2 regions of the Vibrio sp. 2033 genome follow, and region 2 is predicted to be linked to the other one. Evidence: riboswitches for the same ligand, from Rfam matches in the RefSeq annotation. Region 2 holds a riboswitch; the other holds the start of a gene.

Region 1 (12,354 bases), on a different contig from region 2:
GTCGCTTTGGTGCGTTCTTCATCACCAGTAAACTGGTAAACCTGATACTTGCCCGTCTCTTTGTCGTAGTATGAATCGATACCAACGACGATACATTGCACACCAAACTTATCAGCAAGGTCAGTAATCAACTGAGGGTTAGCCAAGGCAGGAGAGTTAATAGACACTTTGTCTGCACCAAACTCAAGAATGCGCGCCGCGTCTTCTGCTGATTTAATACCACCAGCCACACAGAAAGGAATATCAATCACTTCAGCAACGCGAGCGACCCAACTTTTATCGACGACACGACCATCACTTGAAGCAGTAATATCGTAGAACACAAGCTCGTCTGCGCCCTCTTCCGCATAACGCTGTGCCAGAGGAACGATGTCGCCAATGATCTCGTGATTACGGAACTGAACGCCCTTTACCACTTGTCCATCACGGACATCAAGACATGGAATTATTCGCTTTGCCAGCATGCAAATGCCTCCTCTGCTGTGAACTTACCATCTAACAGCGCACGACCAACAATCACACCAGTCACACCACTGCCTTTTAGCGCTTCGATATCTGCTAATGAGCCAATGCCGCCTGAAGATTGAAACTGCACTTGTGGATACTGTTTACATAGGTCGACATAAAGCTCTACGTTTGAGCCCTCTAGCGTACCGTCACGAGAAATGTCCGTACAAAGCACATGCTGCAAACCTACCGTTAAATAATCGTTGATCAGAGCTTCGATGGTCACGCCTGAGTCTTCTTGCCAACCAGAAATCGCTACTTTACGTGTGCCGTCTTGATCGATGTTGATGTCTAGCGCGAGAACGATTTTCTCTGCACCGTATTTTTCCATCCAACCTTTCACAAGCTCTGGCTGTTTTACTGCTGTTGAGCCAACGACAACACGCTGAGCCCCCGCTTCTAGCAGATCAATCACGTCTTGCTCTGTGCGCACTCCGCCACCGATTTGGATGTTCGCTGGCGTGCTTGCTAGTAGCTTTGCAATTAAATCAAGTTGACGTGCTGTCGTGTCTTTCGCGCCAGTTAAATCCACCAAGTGCAGCCAGTTAGCACCAGCTTGGTGGTACAAGTTGAACTGCTCTGCTGGGTCGACTTTGTACTCAGTTACTTGGCCGTAATCACCTTGATAAAGGCGAACCACCTGTCCTTCAATTAAATCAAGAGCTGGAATAATCACACTAAATCCCTTTTATAATTCTAAGAAGTTTTGAATAAGCTTCGCGCCCGCTTTTGAAGAACGCTCAGGGTGGAATTGCACGCCGTAGTAGTTACCGCTTTGTACTGCTGCTGTGAACGGGTTGCCGTACTCGCATTGAGCAATCGTGTAATCCCCAACAGGCATTGCAAAGCTGTGCACGAAGTAGAAATGCTCACCTTCTTCAATATCTTTGAAAAGTGGATTACCTGCTTTTGCAGAGACCGTGTTCCACCCCATATGCGGCAACGGCAAATCGCCAGTTTGTAGTAGCTTCACTTCGCCATCACAAAGTCCAAGACACTCAACTAACTCGTCGGCTTTCTGGCCTTTCTCTTGAGACACTTTGCCCAACAGTTGCATGCCTAAACAGATACCTAACAGCGGCTTTTCTACCTGTTTTACCAAGCTGATCAGATCGCGCTCTTCTAGGTTCTTCATCGCTTCGCTGGCGGTTCCCACACCCGGTAGGAATAGCTTATCTGCGGATAATACGACTTGCGGATCTTTTGAAATCGTTACGTCATAGCCTAGGCGTTCAATGGCAAACTTCACCGAAGAAACGTTGGCACAGCCAGTATCGATAATGACAACTTTCTGTTCTGTCACTGTTTTTCTCCTTGCTAACGTTAGCCTTAAAGCACGCCTTTACTACTTGGTAGCTCAGTGCCTTCTACTTTGATTGCTTGGCGTAACGTACGACCAAACGCTTTAAATAGGCTTTCAATGATGTGGTGATCATTGTTGCCCGCAGAAGAAAGGTGCAACGTACATGCTAATGTGTCAGTCAGAGAGCGGAAGAAGTGAACTACCATCTCTGTTGAAAGATCACCCACTTGCTCACGGCTGAATTGCGCGTCGAACTTAAGATAAGGACGACCTGATAGGTCTAGTGCGCATTGCGCCAAACACTCATCCATTGGCAAACTAAAGCCAAAGCGACCAATACCACGCTTGTCACCCAGTGCTTCTTTCAACGCTTGACCCAACGCAAGAGCGGTATCTTCTACTGTGTGGTGATCATCAATGTGCAGGTCACCTTCCACTTTGCACACCATTTGGAATCCACCGTGCGTCGCAATTTGATCCAGCATGTGGTCAAAAAAGCCAAGACCTGTAGAAACATCGTTACCGCCTTGCTCGTCAAGGTTAACGAATACTTTAATGTCTGTTTCTTTTGTGGTTCGAACGACTTCAGCAACACGCGCCTTCACTGTGAGATCTTTTAGGATCTGTTTCCAGCCCATGGTTTCTGGGTTGTATTGAATACCACGAATTGCCATATTTTCTGCAAGTTGAAGATCGGTTTGACGATCGCCAATCACAACAGAGTTTTGGAAATCCACTTTGCCACCTTGAAGATACTCTTTTACCAAGCCTAATTTAGGCTTACGGCATGAACAGTTATCTTCATCAAAGTGAGGACAAATCAGCACGTCATCAAATTTCACACCTTGAGATTCAAAGATCTCCATCATCATGTTGTGTGGTGCATCAAAATCTTCTTGTGGGTAACTGTCGGTACCCAAACCATCTTGGTTCGTGACCATCACTAGACGGTATCCTGCATCCTGCAACGACAACAGGCTTGGGATAACAAATGGCTCCAGTTTTAGTTTATCTAAACGGTCTACTTGAAAATCAATCGGCGGCTCAACAATTAAGGTGCCATCACGGTCGATAAAGAGGATTTTGTTTTGTTTGCTCACTCGAACTTCCTTATTGCTATTCTTTTGGCGCTCCCGCTATTGAGCGAGAGCGATAAATTCTGTCTCTATTTATGCGTAGTAGTTTCTGATAAATCCAAGCGTTTTTTCGCACTCGTCACGGTTACCCACACTGATACGCACACAGTTTTCAATTGGCGAGTTACGCAAAATAATGCCCGTATCCCAAGCCGCTTTGAAAAGGTCATCGCCATCTGGGAATTTCACCAATAGGTAGTTTCCCCACCCTTCAAACACTTCCAAGCCCGGAATCATTGAAAGGCCAACTTGCAAGTAAGCACGGTTTGCATTCAAATCGAGAACTTGATACTTCGCTCGCGCTAAACCAGCTTCCGAAAGTGCCTGAGTCGCAATTTCTGCCACTGGAACTGGGACTGGGTAAGGTGCGATAACTTTAAGAAGTACATTAATCAGCTCTTCGTTCGCAAGCGTAAATCCACAACGCAGACCTGCAAGCGCAAAAGCTTTCGACAGAGTACGCAGAATCGCAAGATTCGGGTATTGCGCCAGTAAGTCTACCGTTGACGCTTCTGGACAAAAATCGATGTACGCTTCATCCATCACCACAATTGCACGGTCTTTTGTCATCTCAAGCAGAGACACAATGTCTTCACGCTTAACCAAGTTACCCGTTGGGTTGTTTGGCGAACATACAAAAACCAGCTTCACGTTATCCAGATTAGCTTCGATGCCTGCAAGATCGAGTTGCCAATCTGAGGTTAGCGGCACGGTTTTGCGCTCAACACCAATGGTTTCAGCGCTGATGGCGTACATACCGTAAGTCGGTGGGCAGTAAAGAATCGCATCTTCACCCGGCTCACAGAATGCACGAATTAACAACTCAATACCTTCGTCTGCGCCACGAGAAGTCAGTGTTTGTTCTGGTTTAACACCCGCATACGCTGCGTAAGCGGAAATCAGTTCTTTCGGTTGGCATTCGCTGTAACGATTAAGACGAGCAAAGTCTGTTTTGTATTCATTGTTAAATGGTGATTCGTTGGCATTTAGCCATACGTCACCCGTACCACCGATTCGGCGAGCCGACATATAAGGGGTAAGCTGTTGGACTTGTTTACGCGCTAGCTTTTCCATCTCATTACTCTCTTATTCTTTCTTACTTGCAAATTTTTCTACGCGGATAGTAACAGCACGTTTGTGAGCGTCCAGACCTTCTGCTTCAGCCATCGTGACTACCGTTGGTGCAAGGTTCTTTAAACCATCAGCAGAAAGCTCCTGAACCGTCATTCGTTTAGAGAAATCCGCCAAACCTAAGCTTGAATAAGTACGTGTGTAACCGTAAGTAGGAAGGACGTGGTTAGTCCCCGATGCGTAATCTCCCGCAGATTCAGGCGACCAATCCCCAAGGAAGATAGAGCCTGCATTATCAAGTAGAGGTAGAAGCTCACGAGGGTTCTTAGTCTGAACAATCAAGTGCTCAGGACCGTAGTAATTGGAAATAGAAACTGACTGCGTCATCGACTCAGAAATAATGATCAAGCTTGATGCCAGAGCCTTTTCTGCGATGTCTGCACGAGATAACTCCTTAAGCTGACGTTGAACCGCGTCCGTCACTTGATCCGCAATCACAGGTGAAGGAGTCACAAGTACCACTTGAGAGTCAGGGCCGTGCTCTGCTTGGCTCAAAAGATCCGCAGCGATAAAGTCTGCATCTGCGGTTTCATCAGCAATCACTAACACTTCTGATGGACCTGCTGGCATATCAATCGCAGCACCACGGAAATCATTACTCACCTGACGTTTTGCTTCTGTCACATAAGCGTTACCTGGACCAAAGATCTTATCAACTTTAGATACAGTCTCTGTGCCGTAAGCCATTGCAGCGACCGCTTGACCACCACCGACGTTGTACACTTCATCAATGCCGCACAGTTTTGCTACGTACAGAATCTCGTCAGCGATTGGCGGTGGAGAACAAAGCACCACTTTACGACAACCCGCAATTTTTGCAGGAACGCCGAGCATTAGAACAGTCGATGGCAGCGGCGCACTGCCGCCAGGAATGTACAAACCCACTTTTTGAATTGGGCGTGTTACTTGTTCACAAAGGACACCTGGCTGGGTTTCCACCTTGATCGGTTGCGGCTTTTGCGCTTTGTGGAACTTAGAAATATTGGCGTAAGCTTGCTCTAATGCGCTCTTCATTGACTCTGACAAACGCTCTGACGCTGCCTTAATTTCCTGAGAAGAAACACGAATGGATTCAGGCTTAACACGGTCAAACTTTTCGGTCAGCTCAATAAGAGCAGAGTCACCTTCTTCTCGAACTTTAGCAATAACTTCGGCCACAGCAGTGGTGATATTGGCACCTTCTGCAATAGCAGGGCGCTCCAAAATAGAGTCTTGCTGATTCTCACTTAATGATTGCCAAACGACTGTTCTCATGATGCTTACTCCATCATTTTTTCAATTGGTAGAACGAGAATTGAACTTGCGCCCAACTCTTTCAGCTGTTCCATTGTTTCCCAGAACAGGTTTTCAGAACTCACTAAGTGAACAGCCATTTTCTGCTTATCTGCAGAAAGAGGAAGAACAGTTGGGTCTTCAGCACCTGGCAGTAGTGCTTTAATTTGATCTAACTTCTCTGCTGGGGCGTGAAGCATAATGTACTTAGATTCTTTCGCTTGCTGCACGCCTTGCATGCGAGTTAACAGCTTTTCGATTAGCGCCACTTTGTCTGCGTCGAACTCACCTGTGCGTTGAATCAATGTCGCTTTTGATTTGAAGATAATTTCAGCTTCTTTAAGGCCGTTCGCTTCCAGTGTTGCACCTGTAGAAACCAAATCAGCGATAGCATCAGCGAGACCCGCGCGAGGGGCAACTTCTACAGAGCCTGTCAGCATACATGTAGAGAATGGAACGCCGGCTTCATCCATGTACGCTTTTAGAAGTTGAGGATACGTTGTAGCAATACGCTTGCCAGCTAAGTCTTGTGGACCGTTGTACTCTTCGTCCTTGTCGATTGCGATAGATAAACGACAGCCACCAAAATCAAGTCGACGAAGCTGAACAAACTCGCAGGGTTCACCTAATGCTTTGCGGTCAAGGCGAACTTCTTCTAGTTCATTTTCGCCAATAAAGCCAAGGTCAACCACGCCATCCATAATTAAACCTGGGATGTCGTCGTCACGAACCAAGAGTAAATCAATTGGCATATTTTCAGAATGGACAACTAAACGCTCGCCCATTACGTTGAACTTTACGCCGCACTGTTTTAGTAGAGCTTGACTCTCTTTGCTAAGACGACCTTTTTTCTGAATTGCGATTCTTAAACGTTGTGTTTGCATTGCTTTGTCCCTATGCAAGATTTTGATATCTAAGTATTTTTCAAACTAATAAAACTAAAAAACCCTCGGGAGATTGAAGTCTCCCGAGGGTTTAAAATCTGCTTTTACTTTGATTTTACCTCCGGGAGTTTCCTGCCTCCCGGGTATGCGTACATCGCCCGAAAGACTAAATTGGGTGATGATGGTGATGAATGTTCATTACAAAATTACGCATACTTATTTAAGGCTCTTTTTGAGTTGCTTTGTTAGTAACCACACTAACTAAGGATTCTATATTTTTCAATACTCAATTGAATATTTTCTAAATATTTTTCACAAGACATTGATTTAAATGAAATTAAATTCTTTTCCATATTGAATACTCTGGTGGAAAGAACACCTCCAATCAGCTCTACTCTGACGAAGAAAGCGAAGAATAGTATGAATATTCACCAAAACAACTATTTAGACCGTACCCAACCCATTAATTGACATTTTTCTCAATAAAGAGACAGCAACTCACGTTTGAGACAAGTCATTCAAAACTATTATTAGAGCGGGGCAAAAAATAGTGATTAACAATGAAACTGCGTAACGGTAGTAATAAACAAGCTGTAGATTTCGACGATACGGCACTATACCCGTTGATCGGCAATAGTGCCTGTATCCAAGAACTTCGTACTGCAATACAAAAGTACGCTCAATGTGATGCTGAAGTCCTCATTCAGGGTGAAACTGGTGTTGGGAAAGGTCTTTGCGCTCGCCTTATTCATCAATTGTCGAACAGACACTCAGCACCTTTTGTGGAAGTCAACTGTGGAGCCATTCCAAGTGGTCTTATTGCATCCGAGCTTTTCGGCCATGAAAAAGGAGCATTTACAGGCGCAATCTCAGAGCGTATAGGTTTTATTCAAAAGGCACATAAAGGCACCCTATTTCTTGATGAAATTGGTGACATGCCACCAGACCTACAAATCCACCTCCTTCACTTTTTGGAGAGTAAGCAAATCCATAAAGTCGGAGCGGATAAATTCATTGACGTGGACTGTAGGGTCATTGCAGCAAGCCACGTGGATTTGAAAAATGAGGTCGTACAAGGAGGATTTCGTGAAGATCTATTCTATCGGCTTAATATATTGCCATTAACTATCCCTCCACTGAGAAAGCGTGGAAAAGACATTATTATTTTATCTGAACACTTCCTAGCAGATCTGTCTCATGGTCAGGTACAAAAAATGTCTGATAAGGTAAAAGCCAAGCTCCTCAAACATCGTTGGCCAGGCAACGTAAGAGAACTGCGTAATGTCATCCAACGAGCAATTGTCATGTGTGAAGATCACACGCTTCTCGTCGCTGACTTGGGCCTTGATAACAATGAGAGGCAATTGCTCCCTTCTGTGGACCAAATTGATCTCGACTACCTACTGCAAGCTATCGAAGAAAATAAACACAATATGAGTGCGGCTGCACGTCATCTCGGCATTTCAAGAACAACGCTTTATCGATTAATAAAGAAATACAACTTAAATGTTTAAATACTGTATAGGTGTAACGTAACACTGTGTAACAGGTAACTCTTTAGATATCATTTAGTTAACTCTGCATCGCAACCATGCGTATTTTGCTGTATTAAAAATCAAAAGCTTAAAATGGGCATAGTCTTTGCTTCATAGTCTTTGCTTAGAACTAAGAAGAAGATGGATTGCTTTTCCATTACAGCCCATCAAGGAGAGCTCGGTACACAAACAATTCGCTCTTAACACGAGACTTTTATCCCCAAAAACGCGATTGCCCCCCTCACCTAAGTCGCGTTAAAAAAAAGCTCCGCTAAATTAGCGGAGCTTCCCTCTGTAACGAATCTATTCAAAACAACTTACGCACTCTGGCAAGACGCTATTTTAGACTTTGAAAGCCATGACAAAATAGCGCAAACGATAACGAATGTTATCGACGCTGCAATGAACGAAAACGCAATTGAAGCAGTCATACCAAGGGCAATAAAGCCGACGCATGAAACAAGCGCGACTGATAATGCATAAGGTAACTGTGTTGATACGTGGTCAATGTGGTTACAACGTGCCCCCGTCGATGACAGGATAGTCGTATCTGAGATTGGTGAACAATGGTCACCGAATACCGCACCAGCTAAAACCGCACTCAGCATCGGTAGCATTAGCGCTACGTCTGTTGCGCCAGCCATGTCTCCAGCGATTGGAAGCATGATGCCGAACGTACCCCATGAAGTACCTGTTGAGAACGCCATCAGGCCAGACAACAAGAATAGGATAACTGGGAGCCAATGAGGGTTAATATTGCCCTGCGCCATTGTCGAAAGGTAAGTACCTGTCTTCATATCACCGATAACAGAACCAATGGTCCAGGCAAATACTAAGATTAGAATCGCACCAAACATAGACTTAGCACCAATCCAAAGTGTACGTGCGATCTCAGCCATTGGTAGACCTTGCTTCACAACAGTAAACAGTGCAACTGCTAAGCCAAGCAAGCTACCGTAGATTAGTGATGTACCTACATCTGTATTTTCAAAAGCACCAAGAAGCGCAAACTCCTTACCATCAGCAGCCAATGCTTGGCCACCCGTGTAAAGCATTGAAGCGATAGTCGCGATAATCAGCGTCACGATAGGAAATATCAAATCTGACACTTTACCCTTTTCACTTTCACGGATATCTAGCTCTTCATTTAGGTCATGCGCTTCTTGCGAGTCATTTTCTTTGTCTTTATCAAAGCCACGACCTTGCGATGCAGAGATCTCATGCTCACGCATTTTACCAATATCAAGACCAAACCACGCAACAGCGAACACCATTAGCAGCGCAAAAACGGCGTAGAAGTTCATTGGGATAAGACGAACATATGCGCCAAGAGCCGAATACTCTGTGATCCCATGTGAGACTAAGATTCCGCCAATAATAGTAATAATGTAAGCACCCCAGCTAGAAGCAGGCATAATTACACACATTGGAGCAGCGGTTGAGTCTAGAATGTACGCAAGCTTAGCGCGAGACACATAAAAGCGATCGGTTACTGGGCGAGAGATCGCACCAACAGCAAGGCTATTAAAGTAATCATCGACAAAAATGAATACGCCTAAAAAGGCGGCAAGAAGTTTGGAGCCGCGTTTACTCTTCACTCGAGATTGTGCCCATTCAGCAAAAGCACGAGTACCGCCAGATAGCGTTAATAAAGCTGTTGTCATACCTAATAAGATTAGGAAACCAACAATGCTCATGTTCCAAGTGTTAATTCCGCCATCTTCAATAAAGACAGAAGAAACTTGAGAACTGACGTAACCTGCGGTGTCGCTGATAGACCAGCTATTAAGTAGCACCGCACCTAGCACGATACCTACACCCAAGGAAATTAATACACGTCGAGTCAAAATCGCCAAAGTCAAAGCGACAATAGGTGGCAATAATGAAACAGGAGAACTAGAAAAATCTATTAAATTCATGATCTTCAAAAACCAAAGTTTGGCTAGAGATCTACTGCAGACAAGTCACGTAGCATACGATACGTGCTCATGTTGAACTTAGCGACAGGGAAGCGAACACTCCACCCAACCCTACAGTAGCGCTCCATAGTTTAATGTGAATATATACTATGGCAGTGTTGTTCCTTTCAGATACAACCCCAGCAAGTAACTTTGATGAGTTACTTACTTCGGCAATCTTCGCCTTCCACTATTACTCATTGGCATCACCCCAATAATAGCTACTCTTCGAGACCGCGCCTCTACGGCAACAACAAACAATTAACCACTAACTGTACAAATTAACAACAAATTGTCTGCAATATTGCATCAGGTGGCAGCCATTGTACTTATGATGAGAGTCAATGCAACACATCAAACTAAATTAAACAAATAAATAATGACTGAGATAATTTATAAACCTTGCCTACTTCCATAAGTTTTGTGCAACTGAAATCACATCAATCATGTTATTTATGAAACATTATTACTACCTTAGAAATATCATGGTTTATCTTATATCAATAAATTAAGGATATATGACACACCATTAAAGATGGATGCTTCATATTTTTAAGTAATAACTCAAATTTTTTTATAAAAAACCAAGCTGTCACTCTCTCTATACAATAATGATTGTTGATTTTAGTTCTCATCTAATAATGATTTATTTCGAGTGTAATAATATTAATTGCTTTAAAAAATAGTCAAATTTAAACAAAATCTTGATTTAGCATTTGCACATAAGGAAAAGATAAAGTTAAATATAAGGACTCTTTGTTTATTTATAGATTGGCATTATTTAATCGTAACGATAAAAAGTGCCCAACACATTAACCTTTTAATAGGAATCGTTATGTCAGAGCTGACTAAAACCCTTCTAAATATCCGTAGCCTTCGTGCATTTTCTCGTGAGCTGACTCTAGAACAATTGGAAGAAGCTCTAGATAAACTCACTACTGTCGTAGATGAGCGTCGTGAAGCAGAAGAAGCAGAACGCGCAGCACAAGCAGAGCAAGAAGCTAAGCTTGCAGAGATTGCTGAGAAAATCGCTCAAGACGGTATTGACGTAGAAGCACTTATTACTGCGCTATCTGGCGAAACTAAGACGAAAGGCAAAGCGAAGCGCGCACCTCGCCCTGCTAAATACAAATACACAGATTCAAACGGTAATGAGAAAACTTGGACTGGCCAAGGTCGTACACCTTCGGCGATTCAAGAGCAACTTGATGCAGGTAAATCTCTGGATGAGTTCCTAATCTAGATCCGTGCTATTTTTAAAAGGCTCCCATAGGGAGCCTTTTTTATTTAAACCATTACAAATAAAAAAGGCACATTTCTTAATGTGCCTTTTACTTTAGTTACAGAATAGTTAATTAAACTGCTTCGTATTAACGTTCCCAGTATGCTTCTTCTAGGCTATCTTCTCGCTCAGGAAGTCCGCGCGACAATCGTGGTGAATGTTGCACGAGAACTTCGTAGCTCGCGCGGTTTGCGTATTTGCAGACTTGAGAAAAAGAAGAGTAAGTTAAATACTCGTTACTGTGCTTGCTTGAATTAGGCACATTTTCTTTATGGTATTTATTTGCTGCCATATCATGAAGAACAGCAGATAACGCGGCATCACCTGCGCCATTTGTATTCTTAATTTTTTCTGGGCCACCCATATATGGCGAGATATGCGAGTACACTTTTATTGGCGTCTCGCATGAGTCTTTTTTCGCCGGACGACTAAATTCATAACGATTAAATTCAGCAATTGACCCTGGAAGTAATGGCAAAGAAGTTTCGCGCTTCGCGCTATCTTCCGTATACCCAGCCATAAATAGACCTACAGGACCCGCCGTGCACAATACTAGATCAGCCCACTCCAATGTTTTGTCAGACGCAGCAAGTGGATCAGATTCCCCTGTCAGAGCTTCTGCTTCATCTTCATTCATCGCAACGACAGAAACGTTATCTCGAATGAATTCTTGCCAATATTTAGGATCATCTTGAATAACAAACTTTGTGCCTAGAGTCAGAACAACAGGCACATCATTCTTTTTCGCGTACTCAATCGCTTTCATTGTTGCTTCCGGCATTGGGTCGCCGTCTTTGCAACGTACTAGATATGACGTCAGTACAAGTGCTGATGCATTTTTAAAGATTTTCTCTGGAATGCTATCAGGATGGAGTTGGTTCATTTGCCCTTCGCTGATAGCAAAAGTACGTTCACCGTCTTCTGTGATAAGAGCAAAGCAACGGCCAATTGCACCATCTACACCTTGTAGGTAGTTCAAATCCATGCGGCTTGATGTATTACAAAGATAACGGTAACCGTAGCTGCCAATCTTAATATCCTGGCTCATCACTCCAAGTAGTGTGGAGCGGTCATCCGCTAGCACGGAGTAGTTATGTAGCGTGTTACCAATTGTACCGCCCGCATACTCATTGGTAATCAAGTTCTCTTCTTTCAGTTGCTGGTATAACTCTTCTGCTCTTTCGTCATCGATAACCAGAGAGTGACCTTTACTCAGACCGTACTTTTCAATCACATCCGTTGTAACTTTTGCTTCAATATCAACCAAGGTTTGGTCAATACCAATGATGTGAGTGCGCGTCATCTTCTTGCTTTCTTGTGCTTGGCTCACCAGCGGGTCACGAGCA
Region 2 (12,354 bases):
ATACCTCTCGTGTTAAAGTTATGCGCAGATTCTTGATAAAAACGAGATAGGATATTCCCCCAATGATAAAAAAATGTCTGTTCCCTGCTGCAGGCTATGGCACACGCTTCCTACCGGCAACGAAATCTATGCCAAAGGAGATGATGCCAGTCGTGAATAAACCGCTTATTGAATACGGTGTCGAAGAAGCAATCCAAGCTGGTATGAACGGCATGTGTATTGTGACAGGTCGTGGCAAGCACTCGATCATGGACCACTTTGATAAGAACTACGAACTGGAACATCAGATTAGCGGTACCAACAAAGAAGAGCTGTTGGTAGATATCCGTGAAATCATTGAATCTGCAAACTTCACTTACATACGTCAACGCGAAATGAAAGGCTTGGGCCACGCGATTCTAACTGGACGAGAATTGGTAGGTGATGAGCCATTTGCTGTTGTTCTTGCTGATGACCTTTGTGTGAACGAGCAAGAGGGCGTACTGGCTCAGATGGTGGCACTATTTAAGCAGTTCCGCTGTTCTATCGTTGCAGTGCAAGAAGTACCAGCCGAAGAAACACACAAATACGGCGTTATCTCTGGTGAAATGATCAAAGACGACATCTATCGCGTAGACGACATGGTAGAAAAACCAGAGAAAGGCACGGCGCCTAGCAACCTTGCTATCATTGGCCGCTACATCCTGACTCCCGATATTTTTGAACTGATCGAAAACACCGAACCTGGTAAAGGTGGTGAAATTCAAATCACTGACGCGCTGCTGAAGCAAGCAAAAGCGGGCTGTGTGTTGGCTTACAAATTCAAGGGCAAACGCTTTGACTGTGGTAGCGTTGAAGGTTACATCGAAGCAACTAACTATTGTTTTGAAAACCTGTATCTAAAAGATGAAAAAACCTCTGAGCTAGGTAAGCACGCAACACAAAAAGCTGTATAAAGCATCGTCGTAGTACGAAATTACTGTATCGAAAGCCCAGCACAACGCTGGGCTTTTTACTTTACTGTTTTTTTATCCAGTAATTTTCTTTGCACATTTCTCACACTATGTAATACTTGCCCCACTTGGTTATACATAGAGCAAAAACGATGGATAAAATAGAAGTTCGCGGTGCCCGAACCCATAACCTTAAAGACATTAATCTTACAATCCCTCGCGATAAACTGATTGTCATTACTGGACTAAGTGGCTCCGGTAAATCCTCTCTCGCTTTCGATACATTGTATGCAGAAGGCCAACGACGCTACGTAGAGTCTCTCTCTGCCTACGCTCGTCAGTTTTTGTCTCTGATGGAAAAACCCGATGTCGACCACATTGAAGGGTTATCACCTGCGATTTCTATTGAACAGAAATCTACCTCTCATAACCCGCGTTCAACCGTCGGTACAATTACCGAAGTCTACGACTACTTACGTCTATTGTATGCTCGTGTGGGCGAACCCCGCTGTCCAACGCACCATGCCCCTCTTGCTGCGCAAACCATCAGTCAAATGGTGGACAAAGTCCTAGAGATGCCGGAAGGCAGCAAAATGATGCTATTGGCACCTATTGTCAAAGAACGTAAAGGTGAGCATGTTAAAACGCTTGAGAACTTAGCGGCTCAAGGCTTTATTCGTGCGCGTATTGATGGAGAAACTTGCGATCTTTCCGATCCTCCAACCCTTGAGCTACATAAAAAGCACACCATTGAAGTGGTGGTAGACCGCTTTAAAGTTCGTCCAGACTTACAACAGCGCTTGGCCGAATCTTTCGAGACCACGCTCGAATTATCAGGCGGAATTGCGGTTGTCGCGCCAATGGATGGCGACGGTGAAGAGATTATTTTCTCCGCCAACTTCGCTTGTCCACAATGTGGTTACAGCATGCAAGAGTTAGAGCCGCGACTTTTCTCATTCAACAACCCTGCTGGTGCATGTGGCACTTGTGATGGCTTGGGTGTTCAACAATACTTCGATCCAAGCCGAGTCATTCAAGATGATTCATTAAGCTTGGCACAAGGTGCGATTCGCGGTTGGGATCAAAAGAACTACTACTACTTCCAAATGCTCACCTCATTGGCCGATCATTATGGTTTTGACCTCCATGCCCCTTTTAATTCTCTGCCAAAGAAAACGCAAGATGTCATTCTAAAGGGCTCAGGTCGTACTGAGATTGAGTTTAAATACATCAACGATCGTGGCGATATTCGCGTTAAACGCCATCCATTCGAAGGTATTCTGAATACCCTAGAACGTCGCTATCGTGATACAGAATCCAACTCTGTCCGTGAAGAGCTTGCAAAATACATCTCCACTAAATCTTGTTCAAGCTGTGGCGGTACTCGTCTACGCCTTGAAGCACGTAACGTGTTTATTGCTGATACGACACTACCTGAGATTGTTGAACTCAGCATTGCTGATGCATTGGAATTCTTCCATTCCTTGAAACTGGAAGGTCAACGCGCCCAAATCGCTGAAAAAGTGATGAAGGAAATCAACGACCGTCTGCAATTCTTAGTTAACGTCGGTTTGAACTACCTAAACTTATCACGCAGTGCTGAAACCTTATCAGGCGGTGAAGCTCAACGTATTCGTTTAGCAAGCCAAATTGGTGCAGGTCTTGTTGGTGTCATGTACGTCTTAGATGAACCGTCGATTGGTCTCCACCAGCGTGATAATGAACGCTTATTAAAAACGCTCACTCATTTGCGCGATTTAGGTAATACCGTACTTGTGGTAGAACACGATGAAGATGCGATTCGCTGTGCAGATCATGTCATAGATATTGGTCCTGGTGCTGGCGTACATGGTGGTAATGTTGTTGCGGAAGGCACCATGGAAGAGATAGTCGCGAATCCGAATTCTCTGACAGGTCAGTACTTAAGTGGTGTTAAAGAAATCGCAGTACCGAAAGATCGCACGCCGCGAGATCCGAAAAAAACGGTTGAGCTATTAGGCGCAACAGGTAATAACCTTAAAAACGTTAACCTTTCAATTCCCGTTGGGTTATTCAGCTGTATTACAGGAGTATCTGGCTCAGGTAAATCAACGCTGATTAATGATACTTTCTTTAAAATTGCGCATACCCAACTTAACGGAGCGACAACGGCTCAGCCTTCACCTTATAAATCGATTAAAGGTCTAGAGCACTTCGATAAAGTCATCGATATCGATCAAAGCCCAATTGGCCGTACACCTCGCTCTAACCCTGCAACCTATACGGGGATCTTTACACCAATCCGTGAACTGTTTGCAGGCACACAGGAGTCGCGTTCTCGCGGTTACAAACCGGGCCGTTTTAGTTTTAACGTACGCGGTGGTCGTTGTGAGGCCTGTCAGGGTGACGGTGTTATCAAAGTAGAAATGCACTTCCTACCAGATGTTTATGTGCCATGTGATGTGTGTAAAGGTAAACGCTACAACCGTGAAACGCTCGAAGTACGTTACAAAGGTAAAACTATTGATGAAGTGCTAGAAATGACGGTCGAAGATGCACGCACCTTCTTCGATCCAGTTCCTGCCATCGCTCGCAAACTACAAACACTGATGGATGTGGGTTTGTCGTACATACGATTGGGTCAAGCGGCAACAACACTCTCCGGTGGTGAAGCACAGCGTGTGAAACTGGCGCGAGAGCTATCCAAACGTGATACAGGAAAAACCTTGTACATTTTGGATGAACCAACAACCGGCTTGCACTTCCATGATATCCAGCAGTTGCTCACTGTACTGCACAGACTTCGCGACCACGGAAACACTGTCGTGGTGATCGAGCATAACCTGGACGTCATTAAGACTGCGGACTGGATTATCGATCTTGGTCCTGAAGGGGGTCAAGGTGGCGGCGAGATAATCGCTCAAGGCACTCCGGAAGATGTGTCGCAAATCGAGGGTTCGCACACAGCTCACTTCCTCAAGCCTATGTTGAAGTAGAAAAAACAGGTAAAGTATCGAGACCAGCAAGTGCTGGTCTTTTTTCATTCAAAACAACGCAATAACTATGGCTACTATACATGTAAGTGGAACAAAGCTTTCTCCCGAAAAAGTACAGGTTCCCCTCAATCGCAAGTTTCTCATTGCCTTGGCAACACTATTTGTGTTGGCAATGCACTTTTTCATGCCCAACCCCGGCGGTTCGGGGCTTTCGCTTTCGTTCAATGCGACAACTTGGATTGCTTTTAGCTTTGCATTAGGCATTGGGTGTTACCAACTAGCGAATAATCGAGTGCTACGTTACTCAAAACTAACCATCGGCTTGTTCATTAGTGCTCTTATCATGACAGTGCCCATTCTGTACCCAAATGCGAATAGCAGCTTGGCAGCCAATAAGCTCATAGGCCTGTGGTGTGGTGTCCTGTTCTTTATTGTTTTACAACAATTTCATTTCAGTAATAAACATCGCCAACGCCTATTATGGTTCATTGTCCTTGCGGTTGTTATCGAAGCCATTTTTGGTCTGACACAATATCTGTATCTCAAACCAGGCAATCCGTTTGGTTACGACACGGTGGCCAATCGTCCTTATGGTATTTTCCAACAGCCCAATGTAATGGCCAGTTTTCTTGCGACAGGGTTGGTGATTGCCAGCTATTTACTTGCACGTCAGCCCTACAAATACGATCGTAAGTTAAGCGATGTTTACCTTCTCTATGCCGTACCAGTTTTAACTTTACCACTAATTGTGGCGTTGGCTTCACGCACTGGTTGGTTAGCCTCGGTCATCGCCGTGTTGTTGGTCATTCCATACATGTACCGCTTTGCAACCAAAGGGCGCTTTATCCGCTGGGTTGTGTCACTTGTAAGTGGGCTCTTACTCTCTGTCGTTGTCATGCATCTTGCCTTTCCTGATGGAGGTAGGTTAGCCGCAGAAAAAGTAAATATGGAGTCTCCTCGAGCGTATACTTTTCCGCAAACATTAGACATGGTGATTGAAAAGCCTTTTACTGGTTATGGATATGGCAAGTTTGAATCTGAGTACATGCTGTATACGGCTCGTCAACATGCCCTAAATGAGAATTACCCAGCAGGTTTGCCAGCCATGGATCATCCGCATAACGAGCTGCTTTACTGGGGAGTAGAAGGTGGCTTGCTGCCAATACTCGGCATCTTCTTAGCGATGGCACTGGTACTGTATCGAATCTATCAAGCCAAACGCGGAACTCGTCTTGCGTTGCTGGCCTTGTTTATACCTATCGTATTGCACTCGCAACTGGAATACCCTTTCTACCACTCTCTCGTGCATTGGTTGATCTTCGTTATCCTACTGTACTGGGTCGATCAGCGCGTCTCTCGTTATCGACAAGTCGGCTTTAGTAATGTGACCAAAAGCTTGCTGCGTGTTTTTAGTTTGGTACTTCCCGTTGCGTTTACGTTTTACATGGTAAGCGCATTACATACGAACTATGTATTGACGAAGTTTGAGACCACTAGACCAACTAACCCTGATATTCTGAATCAAGTCAGTAACCCTGTGGTTTGGAAAGACAGGTTTGATTGGGATGTCTATAGCACGTTTTTAAACCTTGGGCTGTACCAACAAGACGCAACCTTGATTCAGCCTTATATCGATTGGTCGCTAAAAATCATCAAAGATAAGCCTCGCCCTGCATTTTATAATAATTTGATTTTGGCCTACCAAGGCTTAGATGACTCAAGTAAAGCGGAGCAAATTAGAGCTGAAGCGCAGTTTTTGTTCCCTAAGATTGATTTCAGTGACGTCAATTACCAACCACCTTCTCAAGCAATCTCTGCCTCACCAGCCCCCACTTCAGGTGCAGAGTAATAAGTACAAAAAAGCGAAGGGATGACCTTCGCTTTTCTTTATCTCATTGCTGTATGATTTTATTCAGTGAGTGACTCTTCTAACGCTTTTAAGCACAGCGCAACGTTTTCAGATCGAGCGCCGTAACCCATTAAGCCAATACGCCACGCTTTACCAGCTAATGCCCCAAGGCCTGCACCAATTTCTAGGTTATAGGTTTCTAGCAAGTGAGCACGAACTTTTGCTTCATCAATTCCTTCAGGCACGTAAATCGCATTTAATTGTGGCAACCGATGGGCTTCGTCCACAACAAATTCAAATCCTAACTTTTGTAAGCCATTTTTGAGTTTTTCATGCATCAGTTGGTGACGAGCCCAAGCGTTTTCTAATCCTTCATTTTTCAGTATCAATAAAGCTTCATGAAGCGCATACAAGCTATTAACTGGCGCCGTATGATGGTAACTACGCTTGCCTTTTCCACTCCAATACCCCAAAACTAAACTCTGATCGAGGAACCAACTCTGTACTGGTGTTGTTCTTGCTTGAATCTTTTCAATCGCGGCAGGAGAAAACGTCACTGGTGAGAGTCCAGGTACACATGACAAACATTTTTGACTGCCAGAGTAAACCGCATCCAGTTGCCATTCATCCACTTTTAACGGCACACCACCAAGTGACGTCACCGCATCAACAATAGATAATGCATTATGCTGTTTCGCCAGCTTACCCAATGCTTGAGCATCACTGACTGCACCAGTTGAGGTTTCCGCATGCACAAAAGCAAGAATTTTTGTATCTGGGTGCTGTTCGAATGCTTGCTCGACTTTATCAATGGAAACAGGCGTCCCCCATTCATCATCGACGATAACAACTTCACCACCAGCACGGACGACATTTTCGCGCATGCGTTCACCAAATACACCATTACGGCAGACGATCACTTTATCGCCTTTCTCGATCAAGTTTACAAAGCAGGTTTCCATCCCTGCACTACCTGGCGCTGAAACCGCAATAGTGAACTCATTGTCAGTTTGAAAGGCATACTTCAATAGCTGCTTGAGCTCATCCATCATACCGATAAACAGAGGATCAAGGTGACCTACAGTAGGACGGCTTAGTGCTTGTAACACTTGAGGATAAATATCAGAAGGACCAGGTCCCATTAAAATACGGTGAGGTGGAATAAAGCTTTGGATCGACATGTCAGCTCCTTGATTATCTTTTATCCTGAGCATTCTAAAAGTTCTATTCAATAACATGGCTCAGGTGTAGGGTTCTTCACCCTAATAGATTTTTCCTCTATCAGCAATTAGCCGTAAGTATGGAGGTCAAACCAGTGTCACAAAATCGTTAATAAAAAACACCATAAAGGTTGAAATATTGATTGACATTAAGGCCTCAAAACCGTTCAATGTTTGAGCTTTATGTAGAAGAGGAGCGCTACCCAGGTAGATGATTTGTGGAACCGCAATTCCAACACCAATCATTGAGGGGGAGTAGTGCCGAGGTAAGTCAAAGTTGCAGGATTTGACTTGTCGGTTGAATTGGGCTGAATCCCATCAACTGTCATCAGCGCAGTCTGATGAAGGGCTTCTGAGGGTAAATTTTTCAAATAGCATTCTAAATACCTCTCTTTTTGCTCTGTTCCTTTTCTCACTAAACATTGGATGTACAATTTTTTAGGAAGTCGTGGGAGAACGCAGTGAGCGCATTTAACGTAGCTAAATTCGGTGGAACCAGTGTTGCCAACTTTGAGGCAATGAGTCGTTGCGCCACCATTATCGAAAACAATCCAAATACTCGCCTAGTCGTGAGCAGCGCTTGCTCTGGCGTCACCAACCTATTGGTAGAACTCGCCAACGGTGTTCAGGATCAAACGCACCGTACTGAGCTACTGCAAAATCTGGCCAACATTCATGACGCCATTTTAACTCAGCTCGAAGACAGCACGAAAACTGCTGCCGAGGTGTATGGCATATTAGATACCGTAACCAGCCTGGCCGAGGCTGCATCTATCCAAGCTAGTGCGAAGTTAACCGATCATTTAGTCGCATGTGGTGAACTCATGTCGACGCACATTCTAACTCAGTTAATGTGTGAGCGAGGCATTCAAGCAGTGCGCTTTGATATCCGCGATGTGCTGCGTACTGATGACAACTTTGGTCGCGCGGAGCCAAACATTGAAGCAATTTCGACGCTTGCGCAAGATAAACTCGTACCACTTTGCCAACAATCCGTTGTTGTTACTCAAGGCTTCATAGGATCTGACGAAGCCGGTAATACAACAACATTAGGTCGAGGGGGCAGCGATTACAGCGCCGCCTTAATTGCTGAGAGCGTTAAAGCGGCAGGGCTAGAAATCTGGACTGATGTTCCGGGTATCTACACAACAGACCCGCGAATTGCACCAAAAGCCTCACCAATTCCTGAGATCAGCTTTAGTGAAGCTTCAGAAATGGCTAACTTTGGCGCTAAAATCCTTCACCCTTCTACGCTAGTACCTGCATTGCGCCACGACATTCCGGTATTTGTAGGGTCATCGAAAGAGCCTGAAAAAGGGGGAACTTGGATTCGCCACCAAGTCGAAAGCTCACCGTTATTCCGTGCGCTAGCTTTGCGTTGTAACCAAACCATGGTAACGCTACGCAGCGCCAATATGTTCCACGCATACGGTTTCTTAGCAAAGGTCTTTGAGATCCTTGCAAAGCATAAGATCTCTGTCGATTTGATCACGACATCTGAAATCAGTGTATCGTTAACACTTGATCAAACTGATACATCTGGTGGCGCGCCGCAGCTGCCGCAAGCTGCACGAGAAGAGTTAGAAGAGTTATGTAAGGTAGAAGTTGAACATGACCTATGCCTCGTTGCTCTCATTGGTAACAACATGAGTGAGAGTAAAGGCTACGCGAAACAGGTTTTTGGCACGCTAGAAGATTTTAACCTACGCATGATTTGTTATGGCGCTAGCCCTCACAACTTATGCTTCTTGCTCCATGAATCGGTATCGAAACAAGCCATACAAAAACTCCACACGGAGTTGTTTGAGAAGTAAGTTCAACTCAATAAAACAAAGGGCTGCGTATCTGCAGCCCTTTGTTGTTTCAATAGTTGTTACATTTGGACGAGGTAAACATCAATTTAACCGTTAATGTTTGGCCCTAACCATTTTTCAGCCTCGATCCTATCCCACCCCTTACGATCGGCGTAACTCTCTAGCTGATCTTCTTGAATCTGTGCGATCGCAAAGTAACGTGAGTCAGGATGAGAGAAATACCAACCAGAGACTGACGCGCCCGGATACATTGCATAGCTGGAGGTTAGAGTCATGCCAATATTCTCTTCCACATTAAGTAGCTCCCAAAGCGGTCCTTTTTCAGTATGCTCAGGGCACGCTGGATAACCTGGTGCAGGGCGAATACCTTGGTATTTTTCACGAATGAGATCATCGTTAGATAAATCTTCATCCGCAGCATAACCCCAAATTTCTTTACGGACACGCTCATGCAAATACTCAGCAAACGCTTCGGCTAGGCGATCCGCCACCGCTTGAATCATAATTGCGTTGTAATCATCTCCCTGTGCTTTGTATTCATCAGCAAGCTCTCGTTCACCAATACCACCAGTGACAGCAAATGCCCCTATCCAATCATGCTTACCCGACTCTTTAGGTGCGATGTAGTCGGATAAACAATAGTTGAATCCTTTTGGTTTCTCGGTCTGTTGTCGCAAGTTACGTAATACTTTCACAACGTCGGTACGAGTTTCATCAGCATAAACTTCAATGTCGTCCCCCACGCTCGCAGCAGGGAATAAGCCACACATTCCACGCGCTTTTAACAGGCCTTCTCGCTCAACTCGATCAAGTATCTCGTTGGCATCTTCGAATAAACGTTTTGCTTCTTCACCAACTTCTTCATGTTGGAAAATTGTTGGATACTTACCCACAAGTGACCAAGTCATAAAGAATGGTGTCCAATCGATGTATTGACGTAATATAGCCACATCAAAATCATCGAAGATATGAATGCCAGGCTTAACAGGCACTGGAGGAGTATAAGCTTCCCAATCGATAGCAACTTTATTCGCTCGAGCAGCTTCTAATGTCACTGGTTTGGTTCTCGGTTTCTTTCGATTATGTTGATCACGTACTCGTTCGTAATCAGCTTCAAGTTTTTCAACAAATTCAGGGCGACGTTCATCTGACAGAAGAGAAGTACATACGCCCACTGCACGTGAGGCGTTGCTCACGTAAACCACTGGATGCTTGTAATTTTGCTCAATCTTAACTGCTGTATGGGCTTTTGACGTTGTTGCGCCACCGATGAGAAGAGGTAAGTTAAAGTCGAGACGCTCCATCTCTTTTGCAACATGCACCATTTCGTCTAATGAAGGCGTGATCAACCCTGATAAACCAATAATATCGACGTTTTCTTCTTGCGCTACTTTTAAGATCTTTTCGCAAGGAACCATGACACCAAGATCAATAATTTCATAATTATTGCACTGCAATACAACGCCAACGATATTTTTCCCGATATCATGTACATCACCTTTGACCGTCGCTAGCAAAATCTTACCGTTTGTTTGTCCCACCTGCTTTTCTGCATTGATGTAGGGCTCCAGATGCGCGACTGCTTGCTTCATCACTCGTGCAGATTTTACGACCTGAGGAAGGAACATTTTACCTTCACCAAACAAGTCTCCGACGACGTTCATCCCATCCATTAGTGGGCCTTCAATCACCTCTAATGGCTTTGAAGCGTTGACACGAGCCTCTTCGGTATCATCAACGATGAACTCAGTTATTCCTTTCACTAACGCGTGCTCTAAACGCTTTTCAACAGGCCAAGTTCTCCACTCAAGTGCAGAGGCATCCTCCTCTTTACCTACCCCTTTGCCTGCATATTCCGCCGCGATATCTAACAATCTCTCAGTGGCGTCATCACGACGGTTAAGAACGACATCTTCCACAGCCTCACGCAATTTTTCAGGCACGTTATCGTAGATTTCTAACTGACCCGCATTCACAATCCCCATATCCATACCATTTTTAAAACAGTGGTAGAGGAACACCGCGTGAATCGCTTCACGTACATAGTTATTGCCACGGAAAGAGAATGAGACGTTAGAAACACCACCAGATATCATCGCATGTGGTAAATCACGTTTGATATCGCCAACGGCTTCAATGAAATCCACCGCGTAGTTATTATGCTCCTCGATCCCCGTAGCAATGGCAAAAATGTTTGGGTCAAAAATGATGTCTTCTGGTGGAAAGCCCACTTCATCAACAAGAATTCGGTAAGCGTTGGTACAAATTTCTACTTTGCGCTCACGTGTATCTGCTTGCCCAATCTCATCAAACGCCATCACAATCACAGCCGCACCGTAACGGCGGATCAACTTAGCTTGTTCAACGAATTTCTCTTTGCCTTCTTTGAGAGAGATCGAGTTAACAATGCCTTTGCCTTGGATACACTTAAGACCGGCTTCAATAACCTCCCACTTGGAAGAGTCAACCATGATTGGTACTTTTGAGATTTCAGGTTCTGACGCACAAAGGTTTAAAAAGCGAACCATACAAGCTTGTGCATCCAACATGCCTTCATCCATGTTGATATCGATAATTTGAGCGCCATTTTCAACTTGTTGACGAGCCACATCGAGCGCTTCGTCGTACAGTTCTTCTTTAATCAAGCGCTTAAAACGCGCAGAACCAGTTACATTCGTACGCTCACCGACATTGATGAATAAAGAGTCTTTATCAATGGCGAGCGGCTCTAAGCCAGACAAGCGACAAGCAACGGGAAGTTCAGGTAATTGACGAGGGGCGATATTTTCAACCGCGAGTGCCATTTGGCGAATGTGCTCAGGAGTTGTACCACAACACCCACCAATCAAGTTTAAAAAGCCGCTTTGAGCCCACTCTTTAACATGCTTAGCCATATCTTCTGGCGACAAATCGTATTCGCCGAATGCATTCGGAAGCCCAGCATTTGGGTGAGCGGAAACAAAAGATTCTGATATACGCGAGAGCTCTTCAACATAAGGACGCAGTTCATCCGGGCCAAGTGCACAGTTCAAACCAAACGAAATCGGTTTAACATGACGTAATGAGTTGTAAAACGCTTCTGTGGTTTGACCGGATAATGTTCTACCGGAAGCATCAGTAATAGTCCCCGAGATCATCACAGGTAACTCAATCCCCATCTCTTCAAACACACTTTCAACAGCAAATGAACAAGCCTTAGCGTTAAGAGTATCGAAGATGGTCTCGATAAGAATAAGATCAGAACCACCTTTAATCAGCGCTCGAGTCGATTCAGAGTAAGCCTCAACTAACTCGTCGAAAGAAACATTTCGATATCCAGGGTCGTTTACATCAGGAGAGATAGAACAAGTGCGGTTCGTCGGCCCTAAAACCCCTGCGACATAACGCGGTTTATCGGGTGTTTTTGCGGTCCATTCGTCTGCAACTTCACGTGCAAGCTTGGCAGCAGCAAAGTTAATTTCTTCACTTAGGCTTTCCATCTCGTAGTCAGCCATCGCAATGGTTGTTGCGTTAAACGTGTTGGTTTCGAGAATATCTGCACCCGCTTCTAAATATGCAGCGTGA

What was found. Region 2 has a riboswitch for lysine ahead of lysC (lysine-sensitive aspartokinase 3). Riboswitches for the same ligand answer to the same signal wherever they lie in the genome.
Region 1: linked by a shared signal. The riboswitch ahead of tet(35) (tetracycline efflux Na+/H+ antiporter family transporter Tet(35)) and the one ahead of lysC (lysine-sensitive aspartokinase 3) in region 2 are both predicted to bind lysine.

Annotation. Positions count from the first base shown of each region.
Region 1 covers NZ_JAWOVC010000001.1:542,686-555,039, forward strand. The annotation lists gene hisF (imidazole glycerol phosphate synthase subunit HisF) at 1-464, opposite strand, end outside; gene hisA (1-(5-phosphoribosyl)-5-[(5-phosphoribosylamino)methylideneamino]imidazole-4-carboxamide isomerase) at 446-1,183, opposite strand; gene hisH (imidazole glycerol phosphate synthase subunit HisH) at 1,196-1,810, opposite strand; gene hisB (bifunctional histidinol-phosphatase/imidazoleglycerol-phosphate dehydratase HisB) at 1,837-2,910, opposite strand; gene hisC (histidinol-phosphate transaminase) at 2,980-4,020, opposite strand; gene hisD (histidinol dehydrogenase) at 4,033-5,331, opposite strand; gene hisG (ATP phosphoribosyltransferase) at 5,337-6,233, opposite strand; His leader region at 6,287-6,424, opposite strand; gene R7P74_RS02455 (sigma-54 interaction domain-containing protein) at 6,794-7,747, shown strand; gene tet(35) (tetracycline efflux Na+/H+ antiporter family transporter Tet(35)) at 8,086-9,687, opposite strand; lysine riboswitch at 9,797-9,979, opposite strand; gene R7P74_RS02465 (H-NS family histone-like protein) at 10,562-10,969, shown strand; gene R7P74_RS02470 (inosine/guanosine kinase) at 11,097-12,354, opposite strand, start outside.
Region 2 covers NZ_JAWOVC010000017.1:2,560-14,913, reverse strand. The annotation lists gene galU (UTP--glucose-1-phosphate uridylyltransferase GalU) at 63-935, shown strand; gene uvrA (excinuclease ABC subunit UvrA) at 1,085-3,907, shown strand; gene R7P74_RS18835 (PglL family O-oligosaccharyltransferase) at 3,975-5,756, shown strand; gene R7P74_RS18830 (pyridoxal-phosphate-dependent aminotransferase family protein) at 5,816-6,937, opposite strand; lysine riboswitch at 7,158-7,336, shown strand; gene lysC (lysine-sensitive aspartokinase 3) at 7,438-8,790, shown strand; gene metH (methionine synthase) at 8,877-12,354, opposite strand, start outside.